3 regions of the Sporosarcina sp. P29 genome follow, and region 2 is predicted to be linked to each of the others. Evidence: riboswitches for the same ligand, from Rfam matches in the RefSeq annotation. Region 2 holds a riboswitch; each other region holds the start of a gene.
What was found. Region 2 has a riboswitch for cobalamin ahead of CSV68_RS15265 (DUF4430 domain-containing protein). Riboswitches for the same ligand answer to the same signal wherever they lie in the genome.

Region 1 (10,925 bases), on a different contig from region 2:
TGAAACGACAAGCAAAGATAATAATACAAATGAAACAATTACTAAATACTTTCGCGAACGGCCCATGTCGCCACAGCCTCCTCATACGTCAAAACTTCAGGCTGTTTCGTTTCCCGCGTCGCACGATTAATCGCCGTCGTGTAGAAATAATTGCCTTTGAATAATTCATCCGGTGTACCGTCCGCCGCAATTTCTCCGTCAAACATCATCGCACACCGTTGTGCATAACTCGCCGCAAAGCCAATGTCATGCGTCACCATGAAAATCGTCAGTCCGTCTTGCTGCAAACTATACAATAACTCACCTAAATGCTTCTTGGAAACAGGATCCATTCCCTTCGTCGGTTCATCGATAAACAACATCTCGGGTTCACCTAACAAAATACAAGCAAGTGCCGCTTTCTGGACTTCTCCACCTGAGCAATCATACGGATGACGCGTACGTAAATGGGAAATGTCGAATGCTTCGAGTAAATGATGCATCCGCTTAGTTAAATCAGGTAGTTTCAAACGTTCACCAATACTTTGCATTTCTTCTTCAATCGTTTGCTGGACAAAATACGTTCGCGGATTTTGTGGCAAATACGCAATTTTTCCAAGCCACTCAGAATCCTTCATTTTCTTCATATCCTGCCCATTCAAATAGACTTTGCCACGTTGCGGTTTTATACTGCCGAGACTTGCGCGTAAAGCAGTTGTCTTTCCACTGCCATTTCCTCCAACCATCGCAAAAAACTGACCTTTCGGGATGCGTAACGTAAAACTTTTCAAGACGAATGGTGCTTTCTTTTGATACTGAAAAAACACATCGTCCATCTCAAGTATCCATCGCTCTTTCGATTGATTTAATTGCGCCTCTACAGGCACTATTTCATGCTCGTCACGACCGATCCACTGTTTACATTCTTTCACCGTCAAAGGAATTGCCGAAACGATAGGCATCTCTTCGAATTCCATATAAAGCCGTGCGAATGCAGGTAAGTACGGAAAGAACTGTGTTGCGCAATCCGCATATAACGCTCCAATGACTTGACGACTGTCTCCCTCGTACCGAACTTCACCTGATTCCATCAGTACGACCCGGTCCGCCACCGCATATAATTCTTCCAAACGGTGTTCGACTAAAACAATCGTCATGCCCGTTTCTTTATTCAGACGCTCAAGCATCAGTATCAACTCTTTTGCTGCTACCGGATCAAGTTGTGATGTTGGTTCATCGAGCAATAGCACACGCGGCTTCATAAGGAGTACCGACAGTAGATTCAATAATTGCTTTTGACCACCCGACAACTCAGAAGGCTTTGCGCTCAGCAAGTCTTCCACTCCGAAAAAATGCACCATTTCCGCTACCCGTTTACGCATTTCAAATGTAGAGTACCCTAAGTTCTCTAGCCCGAAAACAATCTCTTGCATCACTTCATCCATGACGATTTGATTGTCTGGATCCTGGAACACATAGCCGACTTGCTCGACCATCTGCCGCTCTCCCCACTCATGGATCAACTTATTTTTATAGAGAATTTCCCCTTCAAGTTTTCCTGTCGGCGTCAATTCCCTCTTCAATAACTTCAATAAAGTCGTCTTACCACTACCGCTTGCGCCTCCAATAACAAGGAACTCGCCTTCATTGACGGAAAGTGAAATGTCCTTTAGCACATACTGATCTGTGTTTGGAAAAGAAAACGAGACGTGATTCAAATTGAATAATTCCATTTCAGTTGTTCTCTCCCTTCTACAAATACTGGAAACAGTGCGACAGCCATGCCGCAAGCGAAGACGACCCAATCAAGCAATGATAGATGCAATGTACCAAGTTCCGGATAAATAATGATCTTTCCATAGCCCAACAATCCACCCGTGCCGCCTATGACGAAAGCTACGAGTAAATAACTCAACCAACGTTTATCAGACTTCGTCATGCGAAATGGGATATACGGACGTCTTGTACCGGATCCATATCCTCGTGCTTTCATAGAATCTGCTGTCTCCACAGCTTCTTCCAAAGACCACGATAGTAGAATTTGTAACATCGACATTCCGCTCTTCGCACGCTCACGCAATGTTCCTTGTGTCATCGTCATGCCCTTCAGACGCTGAACATCCTGAATTTCAGTCAATCGCCTTTTTAGCAATGGCACAAAACGGATGGACATCATAATCAGAAATGCAGTCCTCGGTAGAATTCTTGCAAAAATGTATAATAATTTATTACCGTTCAGGACGATATTCAATGAAACGAATAATAGAAGAATCATCAACAACGACATTGCGGTCACGACACCATAGAGCATCGCTTCTAGTGTCACTTGTTTTCCAAAGAGATCAAACCACACATGCGTCCCTCTTGAATTAATCAAGGGATTGATCACAATAATTAGCACAGTCATAGTCATCATCAACGGCGTCCACTGCTTCATCGCTTGTCCACCGTCATGTGATAAATTAACCGCAATTAATGCCAGGCAACCGGCTAGTAAAAAGATCGGATGATTGAAGAACATCGCAAAAAAACCAAGGCAAATATAATAAAAAAACATCACGAAAGGGTGAATTGCCTGTATTCCATTGCCCATAACCCTTCCCCTTCCTACTCCCTCAACCTACTACACGTTAAAGACAGACAATCTTGCACCACGCGGGTGCAAGATTGTGTGATCATTTTGTATTCAAAAACTCCATTAACATTTTCATAGCATGTGCACGAGACGTTGAGTTACTTGGCATAAAGTTGCCGTTCTCCCCTTTTGCCATCTTCAAATCATATAGCATGCTCATTGCTTTCACAGCTTCCATATTGTATAAGCGAATATCACGGAAAGGTGCTATTTGTTCGAACTTATACATTTCGCCATTCTTCACTTCATACGCACGGTATAACATAAGCGCCATTTGTGCACGTGTCACTTCTTGTGCCGGCATGAATTTACCGTCTTTTCCTTTTACCAAACCATGATGATACGCAGCTGCAATTTCTCCTTGTGTACTTGAGGCATACTTTTGTATATCAGGGAATGGTGCTTTCTTGTCCGTCTTCAAATCTAATGCACGAACCAAAATAGATACCGCTTGCGCACGAGTCAGTGATTGATTCGGCTTAAACGTTTGATCTTTATAGCCACTCGCAATCCCTAGCTCCACTGCTTGATTAATATAATCCTTTGCCCAGTGTGTTTGAATATCCGTAAACTGTGGAGTTGGATTCGGTTCTGGCTTTGGATCTGGCTTTGGATCTGGCTTCGGATCTGGATCCGGTGTTGGTTCAGGATCTGGCTTTGGCGACGGAATGACAGGTACTTCCGTGAAGTTGTACAATACACCTTTGCCTTTCGTGAACAAATCAAATGCTACTAAAGCTTGCAATGCTTGCTCCGTTGCCATTGCATTCGAACGGCTATCTCCTGCTGTATGCTGGAAGCCACCGTCAGATGTTTGGAAACTTAACAGGTGATCAATTAAGTTGATACCGTTCTTCGTAAACATCGGTATACGTGGATCAATTTGATTTGCAGTTAGACCGATGATAACTTGCGATGTCGCTTCGCTTGAAATACCTCCAACGAACGCTTCGTCGAATCCACCAGTTGGACCTTGTTCATCCGCTAGGAATTTCACTGCACGATCCATCGCTTTACGAACTTCCGGCTTATCTGTATAAGGTGCAATTCCAATCAATGCCATCGCTGTAATATCATAGCTTGTTGAGCCTTCTTTACTCGTTGACAAGCTCCACGATCCGTCATCTTTCTGATATTTCAATAGCTCTTCAACTAGGCTCTCACGTGTCCATTTCGAGTTGCTTGGCACTTGGTAACCTTTTGTATCAAGGGCAATCAACGCAAAAATGATCCCGTTATTGCCTTGGTATGTCAGGCTATCCGCACCCGTCATATGCTTTTCACTATTTAAAATTTTATCGATTAAGTTAAAGCCCTTGCCATCTGCATTCATCGGATCAATACCGATTGCTGCAGCGGCCATCGTTAAACGTTGTACATCCGTAATCTTCATACGACCTTTGCCGGACCTACTAATCACTTGGTCTTGCAAATGTTCGTAGAATTCATTTGTATAAGAAGCAGGTACTTTCTTGCCCGCTTTCACAAGTCCGATTGCCTGCCACTCACTATCGATTGGTCCTGCAAGCATTTGTGCACTCGCCTGGTTAATGGCTGAAGTAACAAGCTTTGAGTAATCTTTAGTTGATGGCGTTTCGGGTGTTGGATCTGGTTTCATTACCGGAGGCTTCGGTAATGGATTTGGATTTGGAACTGGATTTGGTAACGGGTTCGGTTCAGGGTTAGCGATTGGTGAATATGTCACCTTCACTGATTTTGTCACTTTATCATTTTTCGCATCCGCGGCCTGTAAGACGATGTTATTCTCGCCACTCTGCAATAGCGCATTTACTGTGTTTCCTGTCACAACTGCCGGCTTGCCGTTTACGGTGACTGTCGGTTGAAGTGCTGTTCCGAAATAACTCGCTGCATGTACTTGGAATGAAAGGCTAGACTTCGTAACTGTTGCTCCCGAAGTAATTCCTGACACTGAAATCTTCGGCTCCAAGTCTTCACGGAAAGGAAATAGATCAGCGTTTAGATCCTTACCTAAGTCCGTCGTATATTTCCACTCCACTTTATCGCCAGGGATGAGCTTGATGACGCCCGCTCCGCGATTTGGAAAGATACCGTTGACGCTGTACATCCAACCACTGCCTTGTCCGCGGTCGAATTCATATACATTATCTATCCCCTCTACATATGCAGTCGCGCCTTCTCCGCCACTGTATTCCATTTGAATGCCTCTTGATTCAACATTTCGTTTCAATACACTTAAAACCGTATCGCCTTCCTGTACTTCGACGGTAGACAACGGCATAGGGATTTCTGTATTAGAAATTGTAATGGAATGTTGCAGCGTCTGCGTTGCTTGATTTTCATAAATCGGTGTCGGCTGCTCTGCAAATGAAGGTGCAACCGGCATGAGGATAGCGGCACTCGCTAATGCGAATGCTGCTGTTATTTTTGTGAAGTTTTTGATGATAGAAATAAAGCATACCTCCTTATTTAATAATGAATAATTTACGAGCAGATTGTTTTATTGTTATTCCTTCTGCAGAGACTGGATCAATTACGACTAAAGAATATAACTGACCTTCCATATAGTCTGTTTCAGGTGTCACAGTAACTGTTACACCGTTTGCTTTCACTGTGGCTGGCACACGCTTGCCTGTAATGTCTTCTACATAGATTTTATTTAAATTCACTTTCGAGTCTTGAATTTCTCTGTTGAACGTGACTGTAAACGTATGAGAAGGTTCTACTACTTCGGCATCGAAATAACGATATGGACGATCATTATCTACAATAAATACTTTTTTCGTTCCTTCAGGAATTTCCGTTTCTTTCTTCGTTCCATTTTCTCCAGCTTGCACAACATAATATCCTTCAATCATTTCCGTGTTTTCAATAAAAATAGGAGACCAAATTTCATTTTTATTTTTCTGCACCTTTAGAAGGCTGTCATTAAGAATCCCTTGAAGAGTTGAATGACTTGAAACTTCAAGTTGCGTTGATTTTTCTGAGAAGTCATATAAACGCCCTTCACCTTTTGTAAATAAATCAAATGCTACAAGACCTTGAATCGCTTGTTCTGTAGCCATTCCGTCTGTCGAACCCGTTAAAGTATGCTTGAAGCCCCCATTTTCTGTTTGGAAGCTTAACAAATGATCGATCAAGTTGATGCCATTCTTTGTAAAACGTTCTCCTTGGGGATCGATGTTATTTGCTGTCAGTCCAATGATCACTTGCGAAGTGGCTTCACTAGAAATGCCACCTACGAACGTTTCGTTAAATCCACCAGTAGAACCTTGGCTTTCTGACAAGAAAGTAACTGCTTTCTCGACAGCTTTTTTAACAGCTGGTTGCTCATTGTATGGAGCTAATCCAATAAGAGCCATTGCTGTCATATCATAACTCGCAGTCCCTGTATTACTTGTAGCTAAACTCCACGCACCATCAGCCCTTTGATAGCTTAAAAGAGCCTCAACTATCTTTTCGCGGTTCCATTTTGCATCTTTTGGAACTTCATAGTTTTTCGTATCGAGTGCAACTAATGCAAAAATCAAACCATTCGTTCCTTGGCGAGTCATCGTATCAACATTTCTAATACTTATACTGTTATAAATTTTATCCAGTAAATCGATACCATTGATATTTTTAGGATCTCTCCCTATCGCTGCTGCCGCTATCGTCAAACGTTCTGCATCTGTTATTTTTAGACGTTCCAAGTTCGCAACGATTTGTTGTTGGACATTTTGTTCGAATACTTCTTCATAACTTTCCGGTACAGTTGCTCCGGCTTTTGCTAAACCAACTGCCGTCCATTCGCTCGAAACAGATTTACTCAGTATATAATCTGTGACTTTCTTAATTGCTTCAGGTACGCGTTCTTGACTCGCAACTACTGTAATTTGTAATGCATCTGCCGCTTTCCCTACCACAGCTGCTTCTGTTGCAACTAGTGAGAGGTTTTCACGTTCCACTTTGCCTTTTAATTGAATTGTAATTTGCTGATCCGTATTTTGGGTGATTGTAGAAATTGTTAAATTAGATGGTTCGACAGTCCAATTCGCCGTCTCTAGCGCTGCTGACGTAAAAGTATCTCCTATTAGATTCACAGTAATTGCGGGATTATCACTATGTTCTATAACCTGTGTAGACGTAGACATAGCGGCCCAACGACCATAGAAGAACTTCACCACGTCAGTATTTTTCAAGACATAAGCAGCGGCTCCAACAGAAGGAGCTTGTCCGTTTACTGTATAATTCCAGCCATCCCAACCGCCTAATGTTCCTGCTTCTTCATTATCAATTGATGTTACATACGCCCCGAAATCACTTTCTTGCACAGTATATTTTATGCTCTGGCTATTCAGTGCCTTCTTCAATGCATCTAATGCATTTTGTCCTTCTGTAACTTGAACCGCTTCTTTTAAAATTCCCCCCGATAAACCTTCTACTTCGACATCCACTAAGTAGTTAGCGGCTTGCGGGCTTATATTACTTTGTTGAACATCCGAATTCGCTAAAGCAACTAAACTCGTTGCAGGTAACAGCATCGTTACTGCTAGTAAAACACTTGCAATGATAGATACATAACGCTTAAACAAATGATTTCCCCCTTATCCTAGTTTGGTAATTGAACGTAAAAAAGCCCTTGCCTCCAGAAAGAGACAAGGGCACTATGTATAAGCGGACTTCAGTTAATGACTTATTACATCCAATACAATATGCATACCTCTTCCTGGGAGGCGTAACGCATGGTATTTTGGCAAGTCTCCTGACTTATGGATCATCACATCTTCAACCTTCCCAGTATTTCACCAGTGGTGTTTTGAAGATATTTCCCATTTACAGTGGCCGGACCGTACAGGATTTTCACCTGTTTCCTTTTTCATCTTTACAATAATGTAAAGAACCAAAATATTCTATTCAATTTTACATTAGTATATCACATGCTCACCTGCTACTTTTTATTATTTCAAAAGAATAGTATAAAAGACCGATGAAAGAATCTCTCATCGGTCTTTTTGTAAATATTATTTATTTCATCACGTGCTATATAAGTGAGTGAATGCTTACAGCTCCTGATAATCCCGCTGATAGACTCCGCCATCTTTCACTTCTGCATGATAAAGTGCTTTCAATGCAAAGCTTTTCTCTAGCTCATGCTCTTTCATAATCTCTTTCAATCGCCTGTTTAACTCTGGGCTATGCTTTACGAGCTGAAGCATCTTAGGTTGTGAATATTGCACGAAAATCCCCTCCTCATTTCATTTGTTTCTATAGTATAACATGGCTACGGTTCTTGGTGTATGAAAGGAAATTGTTCTTCTAGCTGGAAATCACCCTCAACTTTCATGTATACTGACACAAGCACAAGCTAATGACTATGGGCAAGTAAATGAATTGCGCTACAGAACCAACTTACATATTGGACGAGAAGGAATTTTTCTCGTCTTTTTTATTTTCACTAGTAATGATTTTGTCAACAAACCGCCTTTTATTTAGCGTTTACATGGGCGATTAAATGGGTAATGTGAAGTGTATGTGTGCAATTTTATTGTGCTTTTCGATTATGTACTTAGCTCATTTCACAAACTACATTCAAAAAAGGAGGACCTATGAAAAAAGTATCGTCAACATTTTATATTACATTAGCAGCGGTCGTATTGGCAGTCGGTTATGGTGTAATTGCTCCCGATCACTTTGAGGCTGTCACGCTCGTTATAAGAAACTTCATTTCTGATTCATTCGGCTGGTATTACTTGCTGACAGTTTCTATGTTATTCTTCATCTCAGTTTATTTGATATTCAGTCCACTCGGCAGGATTCGATTGGGGAAAGACAGTGATAGACCGCAGTTTTCTATGTTCTCTTGGCTTGCGATGCTATTTTCCGCCGGTATGGGAATTGGACTCGTGTTCTATGGAGCTGCAGAACCTCTTTCACATTATGCAGTAAGTTCAGCTACTGCACCTACTGAAACGAAAGAAGCGTATAAAGAAGCGATGCGTTCAACATTTTTCCATTGGGGCTTCCACGCATGGGCCATATACGGTATGACCGCTTTAGCACTAGCTTACTTCCAGTTCCGCAAGGGTCAGCCTGGATTGATTTCTGCTACACTTCGTCCAATTTTCGGTAATCGTGTAGAAGGTAAACTCGGAACCGTCATTGATGTCTTTGCAGTTTTCGCTACTGTCTTCGGCGTCGCAACATCACTTGGTTTTGGAGCAGTCCAGATCAACGCAGGTTTGAATTACTTATTCGGTGTACCGATCGGTTTCTGGTCTCAATTTATTATTATTGGGGTCGTAACTGTATTATTCCTAATATCCGCATGGAGCGGTCTTGGAAAAGGTATTCGTATTTTATCAAATACAAATATGGTATTAGCTCTTACACTGTTGGTCTTTATCATTGCACTCGGTCCAACATTGCTGATCTTCAATATGTTCACTGATTCTATCGGAGGTTATTTAGAGCACCTCATTCGTATGAGTTTCCGTACAGCACCACTTACACCTGAAAATCGTTCATGGTTGAATGACTGGACACTATTCTACTGGTCTTGGTGGATAGCGTGGTCACCATTTGTCGGCATGTTCATTGCCCGTGTTTCGAAAGGTAGAACAATTCGTGAATTCATGATCGGTGTGCTTGTTGTACCGACAGTATTGAGCGCCATTTGGTTCTCAGCATTTGGTACGACAGCTATTGAAACACAAAAGGCAGGCATTATCGATCTAGCCTCAACTGCAACAGAGTTGACGATTTTTGAGATGTTCAGTGGATTGCCTTGGTCATTCGTCATTTCAGTTGTCGCTATTTTGCTGATCACATCATTCTTCATTACATCAGCGGATTCAGCAACATTTGTACTCGGCATGCAGTCGTCATATGGTTCATTGACTCCACCTAATAACTTAAAAGTTGTCTGGGGTGTCATTCAGTCTTCCATTGCGATTATTCTATTATATGTTGGTGGGTTGGATGCTCTTCAAAACGTCATCATCATAGCCGCCTTACCATTCTCCATCATACTGATCATGATGGTCGTCTCGCTATTCAAATCCTTAAAAGAAGAGCGAAAAAAAGTAAAACGAAAATAAAAAATGAACACTGCGCACATGCGTAGTGTTCATTTTTTTATTAGTTTGAGGCTTTTTCGATTGCTTGTTTCAAGTCTGCGATAATGTCGTCTACTGACTCTAACCCTACAGACAAGCGGATTAACTCCTCGCTGACGCCTGAATTTTTCAAGTCTTCTACGGACAACTGCTGATGAGTAGTAGAAGCCGGATGAATGATTAGTGATTTTGCATCTCCCACGTTCGCTACATGAGACCAGATTTCTACATTGTCGATGACTTGTCTTCCTGCATCGCGTCCACCTTTGATACCAAATACGATTATTGAGCCATACCCGTTTTTCAAATGTTTATTGGCCAATTCCGCCGTTGGATGATCTTCTAGACCTGTATAGGTTACCCATTCTACAGCTGGATGTTCTTGCAGGAAGGCCGCAACCTTTTGCGCGTTTTCATTGTGGCGAGGCACGCGTAAATGAAGTGTCTCTAAACCTTGCAACAAGTTGAACGCACTGTCCGGCGACAAGCATGGGCCGAAGTCTCTTAGCAATTGCACGCGCAATTTCGTTGCGAAAGCCGCTGCTGCCGTGTCGATTCCGTAACGTAAGCCGTTATACGATTCATCCGGCTCTGTAAAGCCAGGGAATCTACCTTGTGTCCAATCGAATGTCCCTGCATCTACTGCTACACCACCGATAGTCGTACCGTGTCCGCCAATCCATTTCGTTGCTGAGTGGATCACTACGTCTGCACCATACTCGATAGGGTTTGATCCATATGGAGATGGGAATGTGTTGTCTACTAGCAATGGGATTCCATTTTCGTGTGCAATGTTCGCAACAGCTTCCACGTCAAGCACTTGCAAACTCGGGTTACCGATTGTTTCTGCAAACAAAGCTTTCGTTTTATCTGTAATGGCCGCTTCAAAGTTCTTAGGATCCGAAGCATCCACAAACTTTACGTTGATGCCGAAGCGCGGTAATGTTACGGCAAATAAATTATATGTACCACCGTAAAGATTACTTGCTGCAACAATTTCATCGCCCGCTTCAGCAATATTCATAATAGAGAATGCGATGGCTGCCATTCCCGAAGCCAACGCGACTGCCGCTGTTCCGCCTTCTAGCTGTGCGACACGTTCTTCGAAAACTGCTACTGTCGGGTTCGTAATTCTTGTATAAATATTACCTGCTTCTTTTAAGCCAAATAGGTTTTGTGCGTGTTCCGTGTCTCTGAATACATAAGAAGTCGTACGATGAATCGGTAAAGCCCGT
Region 2 (10,925 bases):
CGCTCATCTAGTTTCCTACTTTCTTTGATTGTCGTATATAGCCATCTAGATCTCTACCTAAATCACACGTGTAATGGAACTCCACTTCATCGCCGTCTCGCAGCTCGTATTGACTAACGCCACGGCTAGGGAATTCGCCGTTTACTTTGTACATCCAGCCACTTAACGGACCACAATTGAACTCATATAAATAATTAATGCCTTGGACGTAAATACTGTTATAAATATTGTAGTCGGCTCCTTGGTACTCCATCGGAATGCGATGATGACGTGTTGCGCGGTCGAGTAAATCAAATGCGGTATCGCCACTGCGCAGTACGTACTCCGTTTTTTTAAGGATCTCGCCGTCTGGTTCAACATATTTCTCAAGACCCGGTTTCAACTTATCCATTGAATCAAGAACGGTGTCACTGCGTATTTCAAGGGTCACCGTCTCCGAGTCTTCCGTAATTTCGTCGATATGGGTCAAGTAATACTCTTCTACCGATTGAATCTTCGTTCCCGTGACGAGCCACCCGACGATAAAGAGGACGAATGCTACAACTAATAGATCTTTCTTCATTATATCCCTCTAATCTCTTTGACGCCTTCTTTTTTGGATTCTACTCATCACTACGATGATTAAACCTACTGCAACGATTCCAAGTGCCCATGATATTCGCTTTGCTCGCACGGCATTATCAATTTGAGTTTTTGATTTCTTGAGGTCTTCATAGTTCAAGACTTTTCCTTGATCGTAAGGAGATAACGCATTAAATCGCGTAAGAATCGCATCGACATTGTCTTGATCTTTGCTTGTTAGTTCATTGAATGGATACAGTTGATCGAGCACTATATCATTAATGCTTTGGATCTCGGCTTCTATTTTCTCCATTTCTTTTTTATATTCGTATAGCTGAGCCAATTCTTTTTCATAGTCGCCTTTATTATCTGCTTGTTCGAACTGGTCAATCATCGAAACGACGTCAATATAATGCTCTGTCGTCAAAGGTGTAGGAATCACGTTCATTTTTTCTACATCTTGTTCGGTAATATGTCGTGGCGCGGTTTGCTCCTGATAGATCGGTGCAATCACTCCATTGCCAGTCGTATTGACTTCATACGCTTCGCTGAATGCAGGAAGATCAAGCTGGATCGACTGCTTCTTTGCAGCTTCAGCGAGTTTATGGAAGTTGTAGACATAGGAACGCTCCTCTATTGGGAAGTTTTCATATGTATCAAGCAATTGCTGAAGCTGTTTGGCGTCGGTATGTTCATCGATATTCTGAATACTTTTCATCAACTCTACCATTTGTTCCTTCATCTCTTGCGGATTTTCAGGACGGAAATCATACATTGTACGGTAGCCATTTTCCAGTCGGTAGAGCGATACAAGTGCATAGAGAACTTGCTCCGTAGCCATCGAGTTCGATTCATCTGGTAAGGAAGAAGGATTGTCCGCGTTATATGTTTTTGCGTGAACAAAACCTCCGTCTTCCATTTGATAGTCCATAATGAAATCAAGTAATGTGTGATCGCCTTTCTTGAAGCGTTCGTCTTCATCTGGATGAATACCGAGTGACGTTAGCGCAACGAGTACTTGTGCTGCACTTTCGACGTTATCGTCATCTAACGTGCTGAAGCCCCCCGTTGCTGTTTGCATATCCGACAACTTCGCTAGTGCTTCGTCGATAATCACATGAATCGTTTTCGTAAAATTCTTACCTGTATCCTTTTGTGTATAAGTGAATTCTTCCGTGCTCTGGTAATAGGGCGCGAGTGCTTGGATCGCCATCGCGGTCATATCAGTCTCCGCTTCGTCTTGATAGAACGAAAAACCGCCATCTTCCAGTTGTAGTGAGATGATTTCTTTAATAATCTCGACCCTTGTCATATCCGCGTCATCCGGCACTTTATAACGCATACTGTCAAGCGTGATCAGCCCCCAGATCCAGCCGTTGATACCTTGTGCACCTAGAGACGTTTTCAATCCACGGTTATACGTGCCGTCCGCGATCAAGTTACTATCCCCAACCGCCGTCGGATCACCGCCAGCTGCCAATATCGCCAATGAAATCCGGTGCCATTCCGTCGCTTTCATATCGCTGAGCTGATCTTTCGTTTTATAGCGTTCGATCACATTATTCTTGATGACTGCAAGATACGCCTGGTAATCGTCAGGATAGCCAATACGGCCGAGGCCTATCGGATACCAGTCGCCGTTTGTGTTCCCTGCATGCGCAAGAAACGGCTTGCTCAGCAACGGATCAGACTCTGCGATATGTTCATCTTGTTTTTTCCACGCAATGATTTGTTCGATGGTGTGTAGCAACGATTCTTCTTTTTCAGGTGTCGCGAACGCAACAGACGGCAAAAGTACTGCCGTCATCATCACAACTGTCACTAGCCATGCATAGATATTCCTCATTCCGTCACTTCGCTTTCCTTACCATTCTTTATTCCAATTCGCTTCGCTATCACCTGAACTATCATGTCCGCCAATATCTTTACCATAATGAAGTGTGTAGCGAACGCGCACTACATCTCCATCGAGGAAATAGGCGTCCGAGAATCCATAGTTCGGGTAATCGCCATTGACGCTGTACATCCAGCCGGAGCCGTTAGCGAAATCGAATTCACTTAGGCTGTCTGGTGAGTAGATGTCCCGATTTGAAGTGGTGGACACCTGCTCGACTACTTCCCACAGATCATCAGGAATATGGAGTCCGTTCAACATGCCTGGCTTACTGACGTCGCGCAAATAGAAACTACTGTCGAGGTTTCCAGTTTTACCGTATTCATAACCATTATTGCGCAGTAGTTGATCCAGAATATAGGAACCTCTTTCGCCTTGGTGTATATCCATCTTCGTCGGCTTGATGAGATAGGGGATTCCTAATACGGAAGCTTCTAGACTGATCGTTACTTGTCCGATGACACCGTCTTCTGCTGGCGCTACTGATGTAACCGTGAATGTTTCGGTCACCGTGCGCCCTTCATCGTCCCATACTTTAATCGTGACGTTGTTTTGTCCCGTCTGCAATGTCAGTTTATAACTCGTTTTCGAGCTGTCATCCCAGGTGAATGGAATATTTTCCCCATTAACTTGCACTTGGACGTTTTTCCCTCGAATGCGTTCACCTGAAGCGGTCACCGGCCAGACATTAATCGTCTTAATATCCCCTTTGACCGTGCTACCTGACTTCAGATCGGTCACTAGTTTCGGTGCATCCGGATCGACTTGTGGTTTTTCGTTCACATTCGGATCTTTATAGGTGATTGTATACTGCCGTTCCAATTGTTCGTCTTCATATTGTCCAACGACTTTGATAGTGTTCGTTCCATTGATTAGCTGCACACTATAATTCGTGCCATCCAACGATTTTGCCAATTGATCATTGACGGTAATCTTAAGGGGAACATCCACCTTACTCGCGGTCGCTTTCGCGTAGAATGAAAACTCTGCACTATTTGCTTGTTGGTCTTTTAAGTCGGTTTTCAATAAAATAGTGATTTTTTCTTTCTCATAAATCACCGTGTAGATTTGTTCCGCTTTCTTCCCATATAGCTGCGCGGTGAGCTTAAGAGTGTTTTTTCCTTCAGCTAATGTGGCTGAATACGCATTTCCTGCTAGCGGTTTAAGTTCCTGATCATTACTAAATACTTTAAGCTTCACATCTTTTTCACCTTGTGCAGCTGTCGCGTTGAATGTCAGTATCTCTTCAATCACCGTTTGATCTTTTAGGTCCGTCGTAATGATGATGTCGTCACTATTTAACATCACACGATACGATTGACTGACACGGAGTACCTTCTTATCTGATTGTTTGTAAGTAACTTGGAATTGAATATCGTTCATACCTTCAATTAATGTGATTCCGCCTGTAAAGTCATTCAGCTGCTTACCATTTAGCTTCACGTTCATTTCCTGGGGAATGAGTGAATCGTTTAAGTGGTTTACAGTGACGACGTATTGTGGGTCGGTAACTGTTTCGTTGTTTTTAATGTTCGTCGTAAAGTAGCGATTTTGTCGGTCCGCGACGTCGACAATTTCTATCTCTGGATTCGTGTTCGGTTTAGTTTTTTCTGGTAGGGGTTTATTGTTGCTGCCCGCAGGTGTTTGGCTCTTGTCATTCGTATTCGTTTTCGGTGTGTTATCTGGTGCATTGGTAGTTCCTGGTTTGTCGAGTGGTTGATTTTGTGGTTCCGGTTGGATATTTTGATTATCTTGGGGCTTTTCTTCCGGTTCCTCTTTTGGCTTGTCTGTATTAGTCGGTTCTTGTGATTTTGATGAATCAATTTCATCGGTATCACTCTTTATAGTTTGATCCGGTTCGGTGTCGGAAGGATCACTCCCCCCACCAGCTAATTTCAGCGAAGAAGCCTCTACTTTTTCATTGAAATTAAATGTAGCGGCTTGTTCATGAGAAATCGTCGCATATGTAATCGTGCTAAATAGGAGTAAAACGATGAGGCTGTAATACATATAGTTTTTATATTTCATGAAGGCTGTCTTCGTTTTTTTCATCCAACTCGTCCTTTCTTTATTTGTAAAGGTCTCATCTACGCAGCGTTTTTGAATTCAAAAAGTCCCCACCTCCTGAATGAGATGGGGACCATGTATGTTCAATAATTAAACTGCACAAATTGAATGATACACAAATCACCCTTTACCGGAAGGTGTCATGCTTACATACTTTGGCAAGTCTCCTGACTTTAGGGCTTATACTCTCCCTATTACAGTGGCCGGACCGCTCAGGATTTTCACCTGATTCCTATTTACTCTTTGCATACTAGACAAAGAACCAAAATACTCTATGTAACTGCTACTAAGCATATAGTTTTTGCGGGGTAAAATCAATAGACGGTGTAAGTACATCGCGCTATTTTATCTACACTTCAATTGCTCCCTACCTTTACAGTAGTTGGAACTCGATGATCTGGACGCATGTCCTATGGGCGGGCGGTGAACCCGATTGAGGCGTAGTAATTCTTACACAACAACTCCGCCCCTTAATTGAGTAAAAGTTAATCCTTAATTCCATATTTTACATTATTTTTTATATCTACTAGTTGGAAATTTGTTACCTCTTCATTTATATATATTTTCAACTAGTCATATTCCTTCTTAGTTTTATTTATATATATTTTATATTGATTCACTAAATCCCAAACGTTAAAATCCATAATCAAATAAAGAAAGATCTCACCGACAGACACTTGGTTATATTCAGAATGATTGGATTAGTCTTGTAAGTACATGCAGATAATGCTACATTGATGATGTCGCTCCCTATCCCACTTGCTATTGTCTAGTAGATTTGGAAGTGTAAATTTTAAGTGGATTGAATAAATGGAATAAATACTATAGAAAATTTTTATTTTTATAAGGGGGATAATTAATATGATACACATCGGTAAACATGATCATGTTGGAAGTTTTTTAAGAACAGATGCCATTAAAGATGCGAGAAAAGCCTACATAAATGACGAATTGACGGCAGAGGATCTTCGGCAAGTGGAAGATGTAGAAATTGAAAAATTAGTAAAGAAACAAATTGATTTAGGAATAAAGGCAATTACAGACGGTGAGTTTAGACGTTCTTGGTTTATGCATGACTTTTTCTGGGGCTTAGGAGGAGTTTCATTTGAAGCAGTTGAAAAAGGTTATGATTTTGTCGGACAAACAACTAGGGCGGAATCCTTTAAAGTAACAGATAAAATTTCGTTTGGAAATCATGAAATGGTAAATGATTTAAAATTTCTAGCCGACTTAGTTGAAAAGTATGGGGATGGTTCACAATTTGCAAAGTATACGATTCCTGCACCAACCATGTTTTTCCAACGAGTCCTTTCAGAAAAGGAAAAAGAAATCTATCCAAATATCGAGGATTTAGCAGCTGATATAATTAAAGTATATCAAGACGCTATTCAAGCATTCTACGATGCTGGTTGTAGATATTTACAGTTTGATGAGTGTATCCTATCCGCATTGGATGATCCAAAACTAGCAAATATTATGGAGAATTTCACAGGATTAAAATTAACAGACACAACAGATTTATTTGTAAAAGTAATTAAAGAGTCATTAAAGAATAAACCAGAAGATATGATTGTGGCGACACATATGTGTAAAGGAAACTATAAATCTGCTTATTTATATACAAGTGGTTATGAAACTGTTTCTAAGTATTTCGATGAGCTAGGTTATGATGTGTACTTATTGGAATATGATGATGAACGTTCAGGTGGTTTTGAACCGTTAGCGAACATCAAAAATGAGGATACACTAGTGGTATTAGGGGTTGTGACTTCGAAAACTCCCGAATTAGAAGATGCAAATGCGATGAAAGAAAAAGTGAAAGCAGCTTCGGAGCATTTCCCATTAGAACGCTTATTAATATCACCACAATGTGGATTTGCAAGTACAGAAGAAGGAAACAGTCTATCCGAAGAAGAGCAATGGGACAAAATGGAACATATTATTAAGCTGTCTAAAGAAATCTGGTAATACTTAAAAACTTTCAATTCTACGTCAAAACACACACACTCTTTACTTTTATGTGAAAAGCGTGTGTGTTTATTTTAGGTCCTCAAGAAATTCCTCGTAACTGTAATTCATTTATTTGAACTCCTTTAATTAGCCCAATATAGGAATTGGATGCAAATTCTTATGCAAGTATTTGGCCCGTTTGATGCACTGTCCTTATCACGCAAACGCACCCGATTGTACAATCAGTCTTTGTTTTCATAATAATTCTATAAGAGTTGAAACTACGAAGTAAGTCAGGAGTCCCGCAACAAAATAAAGAATGTTTTTCTTCATAACTTATTAAGAGGCCAATTGTACAATCAAGTTAGCCACCTAAATTCAAACAAAAAAATGCCACTATAAAATTCGTGTATCATTGAAGTTGCGAGACTAACAATGAGAGGAAGTTTTATAGTGGCACAACTTGAGAGTACCATACAAAACCGTAAAAATAAACACCTATCAGCTTTTGAGCGCGGTCAAATCGAGGCGCTTCACAAGGATGGACATACCAACCGAGAGATCGGTAGACGCTTAGGACGCGTTCATCAAACAATCGCTAATGAATTAAAGCGTGGAACCACGACCCAGCTCAAAACTGGGCGCACATCCTATACAGCTTATTTCGCTGAAACAGGACAGGCGATATATGAACGAAATCGACTTCAGTGCGGTGCAAAAAGTAAGCTGCTTATAGCCAATGAATTTGTCAATTTCGCGTGTGATAAAATCCTAGATCAAGACTGGTCACCAGATGCAGTCGTCGGGTTTACAAGCCTTCAAGAAGAGTGGAAAGACCGACCTACTGTGTCTACGAAAACCCTGTATAACTATATTGATTTAGATGTATTGCGCGTTCGAAATATAGACTTGCCGATGAAATTGAGAAGGAACACCAAAGTGAAACGCATCCGAAGAAACCGTCGTATTCTGGGCATGGGTATCGCTGAACGTCCTGTTGAAATTGATAACCGTCAAGAATTCGGTCATTGGGAAATTGATACGGTAGAAGGACAGAAGTCTGATGACAACGCATTATTGACGCTCGTTGAACGTAAAACGAGAAACTATTATGCCATCCTCCTAGATGATCAAGATCATGATTCGGTGGACTTTGCGATCAGCCAGTTACGACAGGATTTTGGTGAGCTATTTTCTCAAGTATTCAAAACGATTACGTCGGATAACGGCAGCGAGTTTTCTAATCTGACAAAGAGCCTTCAAGGGGTCACGGACGTCTATTTCGCTCGTCCATACGCACCGTATGAAAGAGGATCTAACGAGCGACACAATGGTCTTCTCAGACGATATATTCCCAAAGGAAAAGCGATTTCTGATTACTCTACAGAGTCTATTCAACGTATTTATCAGACACTGAATCAGTTGCCCAGGAAGATTTTGAACTATCGACAGCCATCCGTTTTGTTTGAAGAAGAGTTGGCTAGGTTAGCATAGTATTTTCAAAACTAACCCGTTAATTGAGGGATCACATTTCCCTTCATACATACACTGGATTTTATCTAAGTGGCTAATTTAATATTGCAATTTAGGTAACTTATTAAGATACTCCTTTCATAACAATTACATCCGTTCGCTTAAATACACCCATTTACAAGTTATCATTATATAATCTATTAGTTGAATCCGTTACAAATTGTAACCACTCTTCTTCTGACAAATCATCATTAGCAAATCCCATTACAGATGACTTGCCATACTTGATTACATCTAGAACCTGATCAAGAAAACCCGTGCCAGCTCTCCAATCACGTAATCTTGTATCATCACAATTAAATGTTTCTTTACAATTTCCACAACGAATATAGACTATGTTTATTTCATCAATTTTATCATCGTCGGCAAAGTATAAATTACCGCTAGTAGCATTGCAGGTAGGGCAAACTGCTTCAAGATGTTTTTTATACAGGTTTTCAAAATATGACCATCTTTGAGTAGCTAATTCCAATGGACATTTACAAACCTTTGCGTACTCTTCAGGATTCAATAAAATCATCAATTTCATTCCTTCCTATATGGATAATATTATACGTTTCTGGCACAATGTTTCTGTAACAATTGCGCCCGCTTGCTTATAATATTGTATTGTTGATGTCTAAAAAACAAAGGCTTTACTTCTCCCCTACCTTTGTTTTCCGTTTTGTGTAAAATACAAAAATAGCGTTCGCAATCGTTAAAATTATTGCTGCGGTTAAAAGTCCTAGCATTAGGTATAAATCATAATAAAATATTAAGAACAAAATAACCGACACAACAAATGCTCCCCAACCTCCGATAGCAAAACGCCACGAATGTTCTTTAAAATTAGATAACATAATAACTTCCCCCTTATGTGTTCTGCATAATGGAACATTAAAAGCGTAATTTTACTAAGCAACTGCCCCAGAATGTTGAATATTACTTTTACTTAAGTTGGTCCCAAAACATTGAAAATACGCCTTCATTCATCTCAAAATAGACATCTGTAATTCCATAATAGATATATCCATCTCTTAGAAGAGTAAGGTTAACCGTTGAACCGTCATTTAATTTTAAAGCTAGCTCTCTGTATTCCTCATTGTTTCGAGAACTATTTATTGGGTCTGAATTTTGTTCACGAGGAAGAGGCTTTGTTTTGTTCAGCTCTATTAAAAAGGTATTTAGTGCGTCCATATCGAAAATCGGCTTATAATTATCAATATCGTTATCCCAATCACTGAAGGCGCTCCAATGGGCAGAGGTTACATTTCCCACCAGATTTAATTTACCAAATACATCCTTCCCACTGCTTATTGTTAATCCATTAAGGTTTTCAAAAAACTCTGCGTAATGGTTTCCATCCTGCCTTTGATAAACCATTAATCTAAAGTCTTTATCATAGCCTTTCACAGAATAAACATCCATTTCACCAATTGTAGAAGCTAACTCTTCGTCATCGTCTTTTTGCTTGCTCCATTCATCAATATTCCCTTTTGTAGTACCAAGTTTCTCGTCTTTAAGAGCTTTTGCATCTGTGTCATTTATTTTTGTGTTTGTTTGGGTATAAATCTTTCCGTTATACACAAATAAGCCAACCATGTCTGCATTTAAAGAATCTTTAGGTAATTGAATAGCTGGGATTTCTACACTTCCATTTTCATGATCAACAGGGCGCTCCTGATTCTCTGTTAGATTATCTGGAATAACATAATTAATTAAAATGAATGCTCCAACAGAAATAAATAAAGCAGTAACAATCCCGATACCTTTTATATTAAATCTTTCTCTGTACTTTTTCATTCTATCCCTCCTAATATTATTAGACGGAGATAAGTTAAATAAGTTACGTATTTGAATATAATGGCCTTATTGTTGATCGGTTTCAAATCCTTATTCCAAAATCCACACCATTTGCAGCTAATTATTTTTAAGTAGATTAATTTCTTTTTGAATTAAATAAAATACTAGCTATTCCTACACCAATAACAGGGAGAATGATTAATAAAGTACTTAATATATTGGCTTGTATGTAATTATTGAAGAGCAGAAAACTTAAAAAAGCTACTACGAAATAAATTGGTATGAATTTTTTTGACCACAAAACAGAATTCTCCATTTTAATCACTCCTCGTACTGTTAGACCGATAAAAATTAAACAAGTCACATATTTTTTATAATCTTTTGCAGTTATCGCATACGTTTATTTAACAAGCATTATTAACATGTATTGGGTTCGTCTATAATAATACCCCCCGATACATTTAGCTTATTCCAAATCCACGCCTGATAAATCCGATCAATTTCAATTTCCAATTCTTTTTCATTCAGATTTTTATTGAGTTCTAATTCTTCAAAAATAAATGTCTCTGTTGCCTCAGTACCTTTAAAGGCATTACTAGCAAATGAGAAAGTTATAGTTTTAACCAGTTCACTCAACTCCCACTAATTGTGATTTATCTAACTTTGTCCTATTTGAAGGATAACCCTAATTCATCATTTGCCCTTGTTACTTGAACAGCAAAATAGGATACTTCATTTAACAATCATATATATCAGTGAGTTTAGTTGTTATGTAGATCGAATGCGACTTCTAAAATATAATCAAGTACTATATCATTGTGTTGATAATTTTTTTATTATAGTTGCTAAAATGGCAATTGAAAAAACGATGACGCTATTTATTAATAGATAGTATGCTATCTGCATGCCGTAAAATATCGCAAAGGCATCACGAATAACAAAAAGTGCTATTGCGCCACCGATTGCCCCTAAAAAAACTGCTGATAGTAATACGGTAAAAGCTGCATAGTATAGGCTTTTCTTTTTCTTGTAATATATAAAACCAATAAGATTTGCAACGACAATAAAAACGCCCAAAAGTATTAAGAAAAAACTACTCATCTAGCTCCCCCTCGTAGAAATCCATCTACCCCTTTAA
Region 3 (10,925 bases), on a different contig from region 2:
GGGAGATAATCATGAATGGCAATGATTACTTCATTTGACCCCGGAATTTTTCGAAACTCCATTCTGCCACGTTCATTGGAATCAGGATCCATTAATAATCCACCCGTTATATAGTAAAGCGAGCGATCTTTTGTACTACGATCAGCAGAATAACTAAGTTCTAATAGTGTTCGATCGCCTAGGAAACCGATGCGACAGTTTAATTGGTCGTCTACTTCCGTCTTGACCCAAGGATTAAGGAAAGTAGAAAGCCACTTAACGTAATAACGTGCAGTCTCATCAGCTGTCCAGCTATGAGGCAACGCGATTCGTTGTACAGATCGTACATCCTGTTTAAGCGGCCCCATTGGTGATTTCTTTTTCGGTGTTTCTTTTTCTTTCTTTTCTGCTTCAAGCGCTTCTCTTGCCGCTTGAATAAATGGAATTTCACCGTCACTAATACCTTCCATATAATGTTTCGGACTCACAACCATTGGATGTTTTAAGCTTTCCACCAATGGATAGACAATTTCTTTCGGTGTTTGTGTCACCAGACGCAACCAAAGCCTTGATAGACTTAGCGAGAAGAATGGAACATCCAACATTCGTGAAGATTTTCCTGCTACTTCTGCAGTTTTTTCCATCATAACTTTATACGTCATAACCTCGGGACCACCTATATCGATAGATCGTTGCGCAGGTTCAAAGTCTAGTATTAATGAGCTTAATGATTTCATCACATCATCCAGTGCGACCGGCTGTGTATCGGAACGTGTCCATTTAGGTAAAACCATTATAGGAAGCCGTCTAACTAGCTTCGACAAAATCGGAAAAGAAGAACCTTTCGGACCGACAATTAGCCCTGCACGTAATGCAGTGACAGGAACGTTATACGAGCGTAGAATACGTTCCACTTCTAAGCGGCTCTTCAAATGCCGTGATAAATCTTTTTCATCTTCATCTGGAATAATCCCACCCAAATAGACAATCTGCTTAATCCCTTGTTTTTTTGCCGCCTGTGCAAAATTATCTGCCAATATTACATCCATATCTTCGAAAGTTCCTTGAGATAATTTCGCTGATTTCAGCATGGAATGAACGAGATAAACCGCGACATCAGCACCAGCTAAACTCTTCTCCGCATCTTTCATAGAAAATAGATCACAAGAACGCCATTCTATATCTTCCGTATTCTGCCTCTGATCACCATTTCGTGACAGACCAATCACTTTAGCTTTTCCTTTAAGTTTTTTCAATAGATTATTGCCGATATAACCACTTGCGCCAGCTACAGCTACAACCAATTTCCTTTCACCCATACAATCTCACCCTCTCTTGTACGTATACAGTAAAACTACCCATTCCAAGAGTTTTATAAGCCTATATATTTAATTAATACTACTTTTAAGCAGTAGTCTTTGCTTTTTTCATTAAAAGTATTTATAATAAAATGAACGATGAAAACTATATTTGTTTTTTAAGTTTTACTTGATATGTATAAAGATAGGGGTACGATAAATGAAAGCACGTATTATGAAAGCTTTCCTCGAAGAAATTCATGAGAAAAGTATGAAGTTCACAATGGATGATCTAGCGAAAAGACTGGGCATCAGTAAACGAACGTTATACGAAAATTTTTCTTCAAAAACGGAAATTTTAGATGCGATTATTGACTCGACATTACAAGAGTTTGATGAAAAAACCGATATCATCATGAAAGACACTGAACTACAACTTGTAGATAAGATCAAGAAAGTCATTACAGTTATCCCAAAGTATAATGATTTTTATAACTGGCAAATCCTCGATCAGATGAAAAAAACACATCCCGTACAATGGGAACGCGTCCACTCTGCACTTCATGAATGGGATGAACTGCGCGAATTAATTGAACAAGGTATTCATGAAGGTATTATTGCCGATCAAAATGTAGAGTTACTAATGAAATTGATTATAGATGCAACGAACTCCACTCTTGATCGAAAGTTTTTCTACGAAAATCGCATGACCGTAACCGAAGCACTGGATTCTATTGTGGACATCCTGTTGTTTGGATTTATTAAGAAAAGTGACGACTAAAAAACTAATAAAACACTAAAAGTTTTTCTGTTTTACAAAATATGAAAGCGAGATGGAATTATGAGCCTCCACGCATGTGAGGTAACGAATGAAAATTGGCAAGATGTTGCCTATTTATCCGTACACGAAAACCAAAAGAACTTTATTGAAAGCAATTCATTTTCACTAGCACAATCTCAATTTGAACCAGAATGGAAATCCATTGGATTATATGATGGAGAAGAATTAGTCGGCTATGCGATGCATGGACGTGAAGCAGATGGCAATGTATGGCTTGATCGTTTTATGATAGATCAGCATCATCAAGGTAAAGGTTATGCCAGCAGATTTCTTAAACTCCTACTTACCAGAATGGAAGAAAAGTATCAATGCGACAAGATATATTTAAGTATTTATCCAAGTAATAAAGCCGCACAGCATTTATACGAAAAATTCGGTTTTAAGTTAAATGGAAAAATTGATGATGTAGGTGAATTCCCTTGCCTCATCATGGAACTTGATCTTCAAAGGAGTCCTTTGCAATGAATTCATCTTCACCCAAATTCAATCAATTGGATACTGAGCCAGTAGGACGTATCTTTTTACGTTACCTAATACCTTCAACTGTCGGTATGTTACTAATGGCAATCAATATTGTGGCGGACGGCATCATGGTTGGTAATCGATTGGGTGCAGAAGCATTAGCGGGAGTCGGAATTTCGGCTCCCGTTTATACTATCTTTTTTGCTATTTCTTTATGGATTGGTATAGGTGCCGCCACAAAATACTCCATGGCGATGGGTGCCAAAGATATTCAGAAGGCTCGTTCGATTTTCACACATGCGATTCTTTCTATATTCTTTTTCACCATTATACTAGGCTTGACCGCCTTTATTTTTAGGGATCCGCTAGCGTACGCACTAGGAGCGAATACGACCACTTTCCCTTATGTATCGGAATACTTATTTGTGATTTTACTGTTTGGCTTTATCTTTACTGTAGAGAACACATTTAGTATTTTCGTACGGAACGACGGAGCACCAAATCTTTCAATGGCGGGGCTAATTGTGACTTCTGTCGTGAACATCATCTTGAATTATGTGTTCTTATTCATTTTAGATTACGGCGTTGCCGGTGCTGCAATTGCTACAATTATCGCTTCTTTTTTGGGCATGCTAGTACTGGTCACCCATTTCTTTAAGAAGAATAATAACTTGAAACTGATTCGTTTAAAGTTCAATAAAAAGTTGTTTTTAGCAATCCTATTTGTCGGATTCCCGAGCTTTCTATCTGAGTTAGGGATTTCTTTCTTTACCATTACACATAATATTGCGTTTGAACGGATGGCTGGTACAGAAGGTGTTGCAGCATTCTCTATTTTGAACTATGTGCACAGTGTCATGCTAATGCTATTCTTAGGAATGGGTGGTGCAATTCAGCCACTGATCAGTTATTATCAAGGCTCTGGCAACCGAGAAAGAATGAAGGAAACCGTAAAAAAGGCCACCCTTACTGTAGTCATCGCAGGTGCTGTGTTTTTCCTCGTTGGCCAGTTTGCAGCGGGCCCTATTGTATCGATTTTCGGAGACTTCCCACAAGCCGTCAGAGATTTGGCCACTACCGGAATTAATTTATTCTTCATTGCTTATTTATTCACAGGTACAAACTTCGTGATGATGACGTATTATCAGTCAGTCGGCAATGTACGGATGGCCACTTGGATCACCGCTTCTCGCGAAATTATCATTATGTTGATTTTCTTGATGATCTTACCACGCTTCTTTGGGCTAAATGGTATTTGGCTATCTATCCCTGCGTCTGAGTTTATTGTATTTGTTGGAGTATATTTATATCAACGAAACGCGACTCGTCATTCGCTGAGTGGGTAACATGATTACAGACAAAAGTTATAGTGCAGATCCTATATGGATACTGCGCTATTTTGTTCCTTTCATAAATAATAGTGATATACTGAAAGAGCAACTGAATATCGTGTTAGAGATAGGTGCGTTTATTTTTCTTAAACGCTTAAAAGGGAAATCGGTGAAAAACCGATGCTGTCCCGCAACTGTGAGTTGGAGTATAATTCGTTACCACTGTTTCACCGCAAGGGAAATGGGAAGGTGAATTATACGTTGAAGACGAGCCAGGAGACCTGCCTAGATCAGTACACACCAATACCCTACGCGGATAGGAGGTGTCAAGTGCGGCTTATGAACAATCATACACAAGCCGACGTACGAAAAAACGGGATCAGGACATTCAATAGGTGGCTTCGATACAGCTTCTATCGATCCACTATATATGAATATCCGACTGAACCGTTTAATTCGTCATGGCTTCCCACTTAACATCCTTCCAGGTATTTACCGGACGGATGTTTTTTCATGTCAACGAACCAATACAAAACACGATGAGGAGAATGAACTATGCACAATCAAACAATTGATGACTTTACAAACTTATTAAAGGATACACTGATGTCGGATCGAGTAAGCACTCACTCTACCCCCCTTCCCATACTAGTAAAAGATGTAAAGAAACAAATATCCGAAGATTCCACTAATAACTCTGCAGAAAAAGCTAGACAATTGGCTAATTTAGATAAAGCATATCAAATCGTAGTAGCTGAATTAGTAGGTAGTAACTAATTTATAGTAAAACACCCCTGACTTTGATTTGTGTCAGGGGTGTTCTTGTGTTATAGAGATTCTTTAATGACACGCTTATAATTCAATACGGAAAGCAAACCAAATATAGAATAAAGTGCTGTGTAGATGAACATCACAATAATCGTTGGTGTCAGCATTTCAGTACCAAATAAGAACCAGCCGGATTTCACAGCAAAATAGCTGTGAAAAAGACCGACGATTAATGGAATACCGAAGTTAAATAGCTGTTTTCGTTGAACCCCTTTAAGTAAATCTGTCTGTGTAAAGCCGAGTTTACGAAGAATGGTGTAGTTGGATTTTTCATCTTCACTTTCATCCATCTGTTTAAAGTATAGTATGCACCCAGACGTTACAAGGAAAGCGAGGCCAAGGAACCCGACGATGAACATGATCATGCCCGCAGCTTGCATTTGTTCAATTCTTTCTTCAACCTTCGATTCATGCCCTGCCCAGTCGTTTATCCCCAATTCATTAAATAATTCATTTGCTTTTTCCACATCATTTTCATTGTCAATATCCACCCCATGATACTCTGTAAATTCGGATGTAATAGAAGGATCTTTGTCTTTATTCATTACCTGGAATACTTGATCATCCACTACCGCGACAACGAAAGCATAGGTCACACGCGTTGGGAGAACTGCTACCCTTTCCGTCCCTTTTAGTGTCAGATCATACAAATGCTCTTTACCTTGAAATTCGACTTGCTGATTCTCTTGGAATTTCATGAAGTTTTCCGTCAAACTATCGGAGTTGACGAAGAGCACTTCCTTTTCTGCTACGTCTATCTCCGACAATCCTTCATCACTAATGACGATCATTTCTGTATCGGTATAACTCACATCTGGACTATCCCCAACCGGAATAGATAGAACTCTCGATAAATCAACAGGTGTAGTCAATAGATCAATAGCTGTCTCTGTAAAGGCGATGCCTTTACTTTCAAGTGCCTGTGTAAACTCCATTGCACGTGTTTTATCAGGAATGGTAAAGTCAGCAGGAATAGTTCGCTCTACTGATTTCTCTACTGAATAATACGAGATATAACTTAACGAAAGTAATGCTATAGATAGCGCAGATAAAGATGTAATAATCATTAATAGAAAAGAATTCGATTTCATTCGAAACATAATCGAAGAGAGCGATAGTACGTCGTTAACGTTCAAATATCCTCCTTTACGATTACGAATCAGGTTAAAGATAAAGCTGACCGATCCTTTATAAAATAAATACGTTCCTACAATCACGGAAGCGAGTATGACAATCATCACTAGAAATAGCTGATTCACGAGGAACACACTACTAAATAATCGGGCTGATAAATAATAACCAACTATTATGAGGAGAATACCGAACACACCGATGACCGCTTGAAATACTGTCATCTTTTTCACTCGTTGCTGCGTCACAGTAGTCACACGGAACAAAGACAATATACTTTGTCGTTTAATAAATATCGCATTCATAATCAAAATCAATACAAAGATTGCCGCAAATACGACCAATGTCTGAAATAATGCCTCTGAAGAGAAACGCAAAGTCGCAACATCCATTACACCAGTGACCTTAAATAGAATCAGCATGAGTAATCGGGACATTGAAAACCCTAAAAATATCCCTACAACGAGAGAACCGATGTATAACACAAAATTCTCGACACTTAAAATACGAAAAACAGTTCCTTTCGTCATCCCGATCAATTGGAATAATCCAATTTCCTTACTGCGGCGTTTAATGAATAGATTGTTAGCATATAGCAAAAATACAGATACGATAACAATCAAAAAAACTGAACCTGATTTAATTGCTGCAGCACCTTTCACTCCTCCAGTTGCTTCGTCCAATGCTGGATCAAACTGCAAAGTTACGAATGAAAAGTACAAGCCTACGCTAAAAACCAGAGCAAAGATATACACATAATAATGCTTTAGATTTTTCTTGATATTGCGGAAGATTAACTGGTTAAGCGTCATATTGCACACCACCCAGAACACCTTGTGTTTTGATAATATCATTGAAAAATTCGTTTCGTGTTTGGGCTCCTTTATTCAGTTGCGTATAAATTTGTCCGTCTTTGATAAACACGACACGCTCACTAAAGCTTGCGGCAAGTGGGTCATGAGTGACCATCACAATAGAGGCATTTCGCTTCGTGTTGAGATCACTTAGTTTGTTTAACAAATCAGATGCCGCCTTTGAATCAAGAGCGCCTGTTGGTTCATCCGCAAAAATGATGCTTGGATCATGAATAAATGCTCGGGCAGCAGATGTCCTTTGCTTTTGTCCACCTGATATTTCGTTCGGATATTTCGTAGCAATTTCTGAAATCCCTAATTCTTCTGCCACAGCAAGAAACTTTTCATTGGCTAGTTTTCTAGAAACTTTCTGCACCGATAAGGGAAGCAGTATGTTTTCTTTTACTGTTAACGTATCGAGTAGGTTATAGTCCTGAAAGATAAAGCCTAGATGCCGTTTTCGAAATTCGGCCATTTGCTTTTCTTTCATGTCGTTGAGGTTCTGCCCTTCTATACTGATTGTTCCCTGGCTAACGCGATCAATGGATGAAAGAACGTTCAGCAGAGTCGTTTTCCCCGAACCCGATGCTCCCATGATACTAACGAATTCACCTTTTTCTACTTCAAGATCTAACGCACGTAATACTTCCTGTTTATTGAATTTATTGCCGTATGTTTTATAGATTTTCGTTGCTTGTAAAATAACCATATTTATCACTCCTTGTTTATTCTATTTTAATCAATGTACGGATTTTTCTCCTGCCTTTAATATGACAAGTAGAAAAAGCATGTGACGATACTGTCACATGCTTTTACAAACGCGCTATACGAATCATTTCGTTTTCTTTTGCAAAGATCAAAGAGAACCGCGTAGTTTCTCCTACTGTTGACTCTACTTTAATCGTAATCAAGAGAGATTCCGCAACTTGTTTTGCTAAGTACAGTCCCATTCCTGTGGCAGAATGATTTTGATGGTTTGTTGTTCCAGTAAAGCCTTTATCGAAAACACGTGATAAGTCCCTTAAAGCGATGCCCTGCCCAAAATCTTCGATCGTTAACGTGGTGATACCATCCTTGCTAGCACTCCCGATACGTATGTCCGAATCCTCACTATATTTCACTGCATTCGTCAGCAATTGCCTTAGAATGAAGCCGAGCCACTTTGCATCGGACAGCACGTCTACTGTTTCCAATGATACATCAAAACCGATTCGCTTTTGCATACACCATTGCTTTAATGATTTTATCTCCTGAAATAGCAACTTCTGCACATCTGTCTTTTCGATATATAAATCATTCTGGATGAACGGGATACGCTTTTGATGTAGTTGCTGGTCGAGTAACAAATGGATGCGAAGCCACTCATACATCAACTGTGAGCGTAGCGCAGGATCTTCGGTGCGTTCGATCATTAATTGTAGCGTCGTCAGTGGTGTTTTCACTTCATGTATCCAATTTAACATGTCATCTTTCTCTTGCTCTAAACTAATTTGTAATTCATCCAATTGATTTTTAAACACTTGAATTTGATTGGAAACTCTTTCGGAAGTAATAGCTTCGAAAGGACTGTTAGCTTCAGGTATTGCAGTTAGATCGAATGATGGTTCTAACGATTCTAAGTGTTTATAATACCTCGTTTCTTTTCCATAACGCATGACTATAAATATAATGAAAGATAAACAGGAAATGAATACTATATAGACCGTAGACAAAAATGGAACACTTGTGTCTAAGTAACCCATTGCTAGCACGAGCAATTGCAAGAAGATGAAGAACACGATCCAACTAACACGTTCTCTTATAAATTTCCGGATCATAATTGCTTTTCCTTCGCCATATACCCTTGCCCTACTTTTGTTTCAATGACATCTACCAAGCCGATCTCTGCGATCCGTTTACGTAAACGATTGACATTGACTGTCAGCGTATTATCGCTGACAAAACGTTCATCATCCCAAAGACTTGTAATGATTTCTTCCCTTGATACAATTTCATTCTTTCTTTCTATTAATATTTTTAAAATATATATCTCATTCTTCGTCAACTCAATAGTTCCGTTCTCATTGGTAAGCGTACCTTTCACAAAATCGACAGTTGTATCACACCAAGTTTTTATTTCTAACACTTGATCGGTATTGTAATTATAGACACGCCGTAAGATAGCTTGGACCTTTGCGATCAGTACATCGAAATGAAATGGCTTTTGAACGAAATCATCAGCTCCGAGTTGCATCGACATCACCATATCAGTCGGGTGATCCCGTGAAGATAGAAAGATAATCGGGACATTCGAATGCGTTCGAATCATCCGACACCAATGAAATCCATCGAATTTCGGCAATTGGATATCGATGATTACAAGATCTGGCTTGATTTCCGTAAATTCTTGCACTACATTTGCAAAATCCTCAATTCCGGCCACTGAGTAAGACCATTGCGTTAAACGTTCTTTTATTTCCTCAAATAATGTTTGATCATCTTCGATTAGCATAATTGTAAACAATGAACTCACCACACTTTTCTTGATTGCTATTAGTTTATCCTATAAACAGTCAGATTCAAAACAGCGCGTAAGTGAAAGTAGATTCACTTGCGCGCTGTTTTGATTTCTATTTTAAATAAAATAACCCACCATTCACAACATCCACCGTAATCCGTGGCTTAAAACGTTCTTCCATTGCCCGCTTTTCCATCTCATAACACTCAGGTTTCGGTTCCTGCCCTTCATAGAAATAATCTAATACCGCCTGGTCTTTCCTCCATCTCTTTTCTGCTTCCTCCACCCATGTTAGATCTTCACCTTCAATCACTTTTGTGATCACAGCATCCAATCGATCAAGCGCGCGGACAGGTGTAATGATAAAAGGTAAATGAAATACTTGTTCAGACGATTGGTCGGATAAATCTCGCATGCCAATAGTTTCCTGGAACTCTTTTACGACTGCCCCTGTCATCAAATTGATACCTATTGAATATAAGATCTCCTTCGTTTGATGACTGGTGAATGACACTTTATAATTGACACCAACCCATGGTGTCAGAATCTGCTGCTCGTTGTTAGCCCCTACACGCTCATACAGTTTTACAAACTGTCCCATTTCTTTCGTTACTTGAAATAATTGATGCAATCGCGGGGACCCAAGATGGATTACTTCCCCCTTCATCCCATTTTGCAGTTGCTTCATATCTGTAATTAACGTAAGCTGCGCGGGATTCGGTATCTCATTAACACTTTCTATATACCTCCAATAAAAAGGTCGGTTCATGATTCTTTTATCCATATCAATTGTTAGTTGCACGGTTAGATAATGTTCATTTCCATGAAGTATTTCACAGTCATTCTCCGTAAAGAATCTGTGAAGGTACGTATGGATCTCAGTCGAATGCATAAATTCTCCTCCTTCACACAGACCGTTCTTTCATTTCCAAAATATCATCTAGTTCCCCTACTACTTGTTCAAATGTCTCAATCTTTCCTTGCAACACTTTCATCACATGGTCATCAATCGTCTCTTTCACAGCTAAATTATAAATCTGTACATCGTGCTCCTGCCCTAATCGATGCACACGACCAATCCGCTGTTCCAACTTCATCGGATTCCACGGAAGATCGTAATTGATGACGTGATGGCAGAATTGAAGGTTGATTCCCTCTGCTCCGGACTCTGTCGCAATTAGTACTTGCGCTTGTTGCTTGAATAAATGCTTAATCCATTCCCGGCTACTTTTGCTTAACTTTCCGTTAAAAATGACATTTGATATACCATTCGCATACAGATAATCACTTAAATACAGCTGTGTCATCCGATACTCAGTAAAAATAATTACCTTGTCATTCGCTTGTAAAATCAGTTCTGTTGCCTTTTTAGCTTTTGAATGAATCGATAATTTCTCTAGTTGTTCAATGACCTTTTCCACATGTGTGATTTCTTCTACTTGCTTACATTCTGGCAATAACTTCATCAATGTACCGATTGTCGCCTCGGGGCTGCTGCACATTTCTCTTTGTAATGTCATCGTGGAAAAAGCATCTGAAAATACCGGGGATATTTCTTTCAGATTGGATACAGCAGTGTAGGCTTGTCTTTCATAGTCCGTGAATGTGATAGGAACCGTATGAACTTTCCGTGTGGACCATTCCACACCCGTGTCCTGTCGTCTGTTACGTACCATAACTTGGCTGACTAGTTCCTTCAAATAA

Region 1: another riboswitch for cobalamin. It lies ahead of CSV68_RS10080 (DUF4430 domain-containing protein); the one in region 2 lies ahead of CSV68_RS15265 (DUF4430 domain-containing protein).
Region 3: another riboswitch for cobalamin. It lies ahead of CSV68_RS09695 (hypothetical protein); the one in region 2 lies ahead of CSV68_RS15265 (DUF4430 domain-containing protein).

The regions. Positions count from the first base shown of each region.
Region 1 covers NZ_PDYX01000010.1:6,527-17,451, forward strand. Annotated here, with positions in the region: gene CSV68_RS10060 (ECF transporter S component) at 1-66, opposite strand, end outside; gene CSV68_RS10065 (ABC transporter ATP-binding protein) at 42-1,712, opposite strand; gene CSV68_RS10070 (energy-coupling factor transporter transmembrane component T) at 1,694-2,572, opposite strand; gene CSV68_RS10075 (S-layer homology domain-containing protein) at 2,655-4,979, opposite strand; gene CSV68_RS10080 (DUF4430 domain-containing protein) at 5,059-7,167, opposite strand; cobalamin riboswitch at 7,311-7,495, opposite strand; gene CSV68_RS17330 (hypothetical protein) at 7,636-7,812, opposite strand; gene CSV68_RS10090 (glycine betaine uptake BCCT transporter) at 8,182-9,672, shown strand; gene CSV68_RS10095 (O-acetylhomoserine aminocarboxypropyltransferase/cysteine synthase family protein) at 9,713-10,925, opposite strand, start outside.
Region 2 covers NZ_PDYX01000028.1:11,833-22,757, forward strand. Annotated here, with positions in the region: gene CSV68_RS15250 (energy-coupling factor transporter transmembrane component T) at 1-7, opposite strand, end outside; gene CSV68_RS15255 (DUF4430 domain-containing protein) at 8-562, opposite strand; gene CSV68_RS15260 (prenyltransferase/squalene oxidase repeat-containing protein) at 572-2,407, opposite strand; gene CSV68_RS15265 (DUF4430 domain-containing protein) at 2,426-4,507, opposite strand; cobalamin riboswitch at 4,663-4,804, opposite strand; gene CSV68_RS15270 (5-methyltetrahydropteroyltriglutamate--homocysteine S-methyltransferase) at 5,384-6,490, shown strand; gene CSV68_RS15275 (IS30 family transposase) at 6,923-7,966, shown strand; gene CSV68_RS15280 (hypothetical protein) at 8,121-8,528, opposite strand; gene CSV68_RS15285 (hypothetical protein) at 8,641-8,844, opposite strand; gene CSV68_RS15290 (hypothetical protein) at 8,933-9,787, opposite strand; gene CSV68_RS15300 (hypothetical protein) at 10,205-10,423, opposite strand; gene CSV68_RS15305 (3-isopropylmalate dehydrogenase) at 10,601-10,888, opposite strand.
Region 3 covers NZ_PDYX01000009.1:52,102-63,026, reverse strand. Annotated here, with positions in the region: gene CSV68_RS09715 (NAD(P)H-binding protein) at 1-1,298, opposite strand, end outside; gene CSV68_RS09710 (TetR/AcrR family transcriptional regulator) at 1,498-2,058, shown strand; gene CSV68_RS09705 (GNAT family N-acetyltransferase) at 2,119-2,583, shown strand; gene CSV68_RS09700 (MATE family efflux transporter) at 2,580-3,926, shown strand; cobalamin riboswitch at 4,024-4,214, shown strand; gene CSV68_RS09695 (hypothetical protein) at 4,467-4,688, shown strand; gene CSV68_RS09690 (ABC transporter permease) at 4,739-6,682, opposite strand; gene CSV68_RS09685 (ABC transporter ATP-binding protein) at 6,672-7,433, opposite strand; gene CSV68_RS09680 (sensor histidine kinase) at 7,537-8,541, opposite strand; gene CSV68_RS09675 (response regulator transcription factor) at 8,538-9,227, opposite strand; gene CSV68_RS09670 (YqhG family protein) at 9,334-10,113, opposite strand; gene CSV68_RS09665 (DEAD/DEAH box helicase) at 10,127-10,925, opposite strand, start outside.